Regions from separate parts of the Thalassospira sp. MIT1004 genome, predicted to be linked through region 2. Evidence: predicted binding sites of a transcription regulator. Region 2 holds the regulator's gene; the other holds the start of a gene.
What was found. The regulator HrcA, encoded in region 2, represses chaperone genes, less so after heat shock. The targets are predictions, from matches to a motif close to GTTAGCACTCNCCNNNGGNGAGTGCTAAC.

Region 1: a site for HrcA is predicted at 859-887, ahead of groES (co-chaperone GroES). Genes of this name have one in related genera too.

Annotation. Positions count from the first base shown of each region.
Region 1 is NZ_MCAO01000042.1:426,179-428,365, forward strand. Features, by position in the region: gene rfbC (dTDP-4-dehydrorhamnose 3,5-epimerase) at 1-513, opposite strand, end outside; gene groES (co-chaperone GroES) at 952-1,239, shown strand; gene groL (chaperonin GroEL) at 1,299-2,187, shown strand, end outside.
Region 2 is NZ_MCAO01000033.1:238,791-240,977, reverse strand. Features, by position in the region: gene grpE (nucleotide exchange factor GrpE) at 1-558, opposite strand, end outside; gene hrcA (heat-inducible transcriptional repressor HrcA) at 608-1,666, opposite strand; gene rph (ribonuclease PH) at 2,003-2,187, shown strand, end outside.

The DNA.
Region 1 (2,187 bases), on a different contig from region 2:
GGTATCTTTGGCTGACAGTATCAGCTGGCTTTCATCCATCGGCCAGTTGATGCCAAGATCCGGATCGTTCCATAGAATAGCATGCTCGGCCGAAGGGGTGTAAGGCCTGCTGACCTTGTAGACGACTTCTGTGTCGGGGGCGAGCGTCAGAAAACCATGAGCAAATCCGCGCGGAACAAAAATCTGGTTCCAGTCATCGGCGTTGATTTCGGCAATAACCGATTTGCCAAGTGTTGGCGAATTGGGACGAATGTCGACGGCAACGTCTAGGATTCGACCGCGCAGAACCCGAACGAGTTTGTCTTGGGCATACGGTTCGCGCTGGAAATGCAGGCCGCGCAAAACACCGGGGCTTTTGGAAAAGGAATGGTTATCCTGAACGAAATCCTGCGTGATTCCGGCCTGTGAAAACTCCTCCTGATTATAGGTTTCGGAGAAGAATCCCCGCTCGTCTTCGAATTTTCTCGGGAAGAGCAGTTTGACCTCGGGAATTTCCAGAGATTCGATCTTCATAAAATCACCATTTTGGGACCCAAGTGGTCCAGTCGGGCTAATGACCTGCAAGACGAATATCCTACTTAGCATAACTTATAAAGATGCGTTGGGGATTTGGTTAAATCAACGCCAATGAGTTTATGCTGGCGAATGAAGAATTTCGGAAATCGTGTCACAATATTGCCCTTTGTCATGTGAGGTGTCGCGTGATAGGCATGGCATCAGAAAATGATCGTGGCGCGGCGCGTGGGCGAAGCGCGTCGGCTTCATTCTCGCAAGTGCGAGAAAATCCCCAAAATCATGATATTTTTGCGTCCTTTTGCTCTCTTCTGTTGACAAATTCCGATGGCTTCAATACATGCTGTTAGCACTCGCCGGGGGTGAGTGCTAATACGGGCTCATCCCGGTTAGTTTTAGTTTAAAACGAGCCTTAGCTTAAACACGGAGTTGTCTAACATGAAGTTCCGTCCGTTACATGATCGTGTGCTGGTCCGTCGTGTCGAATCCGACACCAAGACTGCCGGTGGCATCATTATCCCGGATACCGCGAAAGAAAAACCGCAGGAAGGCGAGATCATCGCTGTCGGTTCCGGTGTTCGCAAAGAAGACGGCTCGCTTGTCGCGCTTGACGTCAAGGCTGGTGACAAGGTTCTGTTCGGCAAATGGTCGGGCACCGAAGTCAAGGTCGATGGCGAAGAGCTGCTGATCATGAAAGAGTCCGACATTATGGGCATCATGGAATAAGTCAGCCTTTTGGTGACTTAAATCCACGTTCATCCGTCTCATAGAGAGGAAAGAATATTATGGCTGCTAAAGAAGTGAAATTCTCCACCGACGCCCGCGCCAAAATGCTGCGCGGTGTCGACATCCTTGCTGATGCCGTTAAAGTGACGCTCGGCCCGAAAGGCCGTAACGTTGTCATCGAAAAATCCTTTGGCGCACCGCGTGTGACCAAGGACGGTGTTTCGGTGGCCAAGGAAATCGAACTTTCTGACAAGTTCGAAAACATGGGCGCACAGATGCTGCGTGAAGTGGCTTCCAAAACCGCCGATCTGGCTGGTGACGGCACCACCACCGCAACCGTTCTGGCACAGGCAATCGTTCGTGAAGGCAACAAGTCCGTTGCTGCAGGCATGAACCCGATGGACCTGAAACGCGGTATCGATCTTGCGACGACCAAAGTAATTGAAGCCATCCAGAGCCGCGCACGTAAAGTGTCGGGCAAGGACGAAATCGCACAGGTTGGTAACATTTCGGCCAACGGTGACCGTGAAGTCGGCGACATGATCGCTGAAGCCATGGAAAAAGTTGGCAACGAAGGTGTTATCACCGTCGAGGAAGCCAAGGGCCTGCACACCGAACTCGACGTTGTCGAAGGCATGCAGTTTGATCGTGGTTACCTGTCGCCGTACTTCGTAACCAATCCGGAAAAGATGGTTGCCGAACTCGACAACCCGTATGTTCTTCTGTTCGACAAAAAAGTTTCCTCGCTGCAGCCGCTGCTGCCGCTTCTGGAAGCTGCCGTTCAGTCGGGCAAGCCGCTTCTTATCATTGCTGAAGACGTCGAAGGCGAAGCTCTTGCGACCCTCGTCGTCAACAAGCTGCGCGGCGGTCTGAAAATCGCTGCTGTCAAAGCACCGGGCTTCGGCGATCGTCGCAAAGCAATGCTCGAAGACATTGCCATCCTTACCG
Region 2 (2,187 bases):
TGCCGGGCGCAAAAGGCGACCTTTGAGCACGTAACCGGCCTGCATTACCTGGGCGACATGGCCGTCTGGATAAGCAGGATTTGGCATTTCAAACACGGCTTGATGATGATTGGGGTCAAGTTTTTCCCCAAGCGGTTCAAGCTTTTCAACGCCGTTCTTTTCCAGTGCCTTAAGAAGCGTCTGTTCGGTCATTTCAACGCCTTCAACCAGCTTTTTCATCGTCGGGTCGGCATTGGACGTGTCGCCAGCAGCCTCAAGGGCGCGGCGGAGGTTGTCACCTACATCAAGCAGTTCGCGGGCAAATTTGGTAATCGCATAGTTCCCGGCGTCCTCGACGTCTTTCTTCGCGCGACGGCGCGTGTTTTCCACCTCGGCGGCGGCGCGCAATAGGCGGTCTTTCAACTCAGCAACTTCTGCTTCAAGTGCTGCAACCGGATCTGTGGTGGCTTCGCCACCTTCGGCTTCGGTTGCTTCTGAGACGACATCCTCTGCGGCAGTTTCTTCTGCCGACGCGGCATCATGCAGATCGTCCTGGTTGTTCTTTGCGGTTTCCGACATGGCTAACCTGTACCTTCAATTTGTGTGGCCTGACACGCAGCGCCAACGTTTATCCAATCAGTCGCCCGACCAGCTTGGCGGTGTAATCGACCAGCGGAATGATCCGGGCATAATTGATCCGGGTCGGCCCGACAACCCCGATTGCGCCCACAATGCTGCCTTCGGCATTCTGATAGGGCGAAATCACCATCGAAAGCCCCGATCCGCCGAACAATTTGTTCTCGGACCCGATGAAAATCTGCACACCTTGGGCAATCGTGGTGACATCAAGCAATTCAATCATCTGATCGCGTGCTTCGAGCACGTTGAACAGCCTTCTTACGGTTTCGAGCTGTTCGATCGTGTCGATATTTTCAAGCAATTGCGACTGGCCCTTTACGATCAGGGACGAACCCTTGACCCCGCCGGCCCATGTCGCAAGTCCGGCATCAATCAGTCCAGCCGACAATTCGTCGAGTTCCTGTTTGATGCGGTCGCGTTCCAAACTCATCAATTGCCGGGCGTCATCAAGTGTCTTTCCGGCCAACCGGGTATTTAGATAGTTCGATGCTTCTGTCAATGCCGAGGTCGGCAAATCGGGCGGAACATCAAGGATACGATTTTCAACATTACCGGTCTGCGAAACCAGAACCGCAAGGACCTTGCCCGGCGAAAGCGCAACAAATTCAATCTGTTTTAAACGGATGCCATCGGTTTTCGGTGCAACCACAAGCCCTGCACAGCGTGACAGCCCCGAAAGCATACTTGTGGCCTCGCCCAGCATCTGATCAAGGGAATATCCGGCCTGCTCGCAATTTTTAGTCAATTGATCGCGCTCGGCATTTGGTAGATCACCGACTTCCATCAGCGCATTGACGAAAAGACGCAGGCCTTTCTCGCTTGGCAATCGACCGGCCGAAATATGGGGGGCAACCAGAAGCCCCATTTCCTCAAGATCGGACATGACATTGCGGATGGTCGCCGCCGAGAGGTTTTCTGACATGCGGCGCGCGATGGATCGTGATCCGATCGGTTCGCCGGTTTCGACATAGGCATCTACGATCTGGCGAAAGACTTCGCGGGATCGCGCGTTCATGTCGCCCAGCAATGTGTCGTCAAACAGCGCCATGTTAAACCTGTCAAAACCAAATGTGTTGCGTGGAATTTAGTGAGGTGGCGGGCAGGCGTCAATGAAGCTGGCAGATTGGTGATAGCCGGAGGACGGGCAAACGATGGTATCAATCAGGAAGTTAGTCCTGCCAAATCTTTGAATTCGTCGCGAATCGAGTGCCATTTATGGTTTTTGCGCGTGGATCTGAGGCATAGTGTTGCTGGGATTTTGCCGTTATTTTCGGGGAAACTGCTGGACCTTTGATACGATGCTCAGTAGCTTTGGCCGCAATTTCAGCCATCGTTGATCAGCCATGCAGGTTGATCCGACCCAGAACAAAGAGGTTCAGACCCCATGCGTCCATCCGGCCGTAATTTCGATCAGCTTCGCGACGTTTCCATTGAGACAGGTGTTTCCAAATATGCAGAGGGCTCCTGCCTGATTAAATTTGGCGATACCCATGTGATTTGTACCGCGACGGTCGAGGACAAGGTGCCAGGCTGGATGCGTAATTCCGGCAAGGGTTGGATCACTGCAGA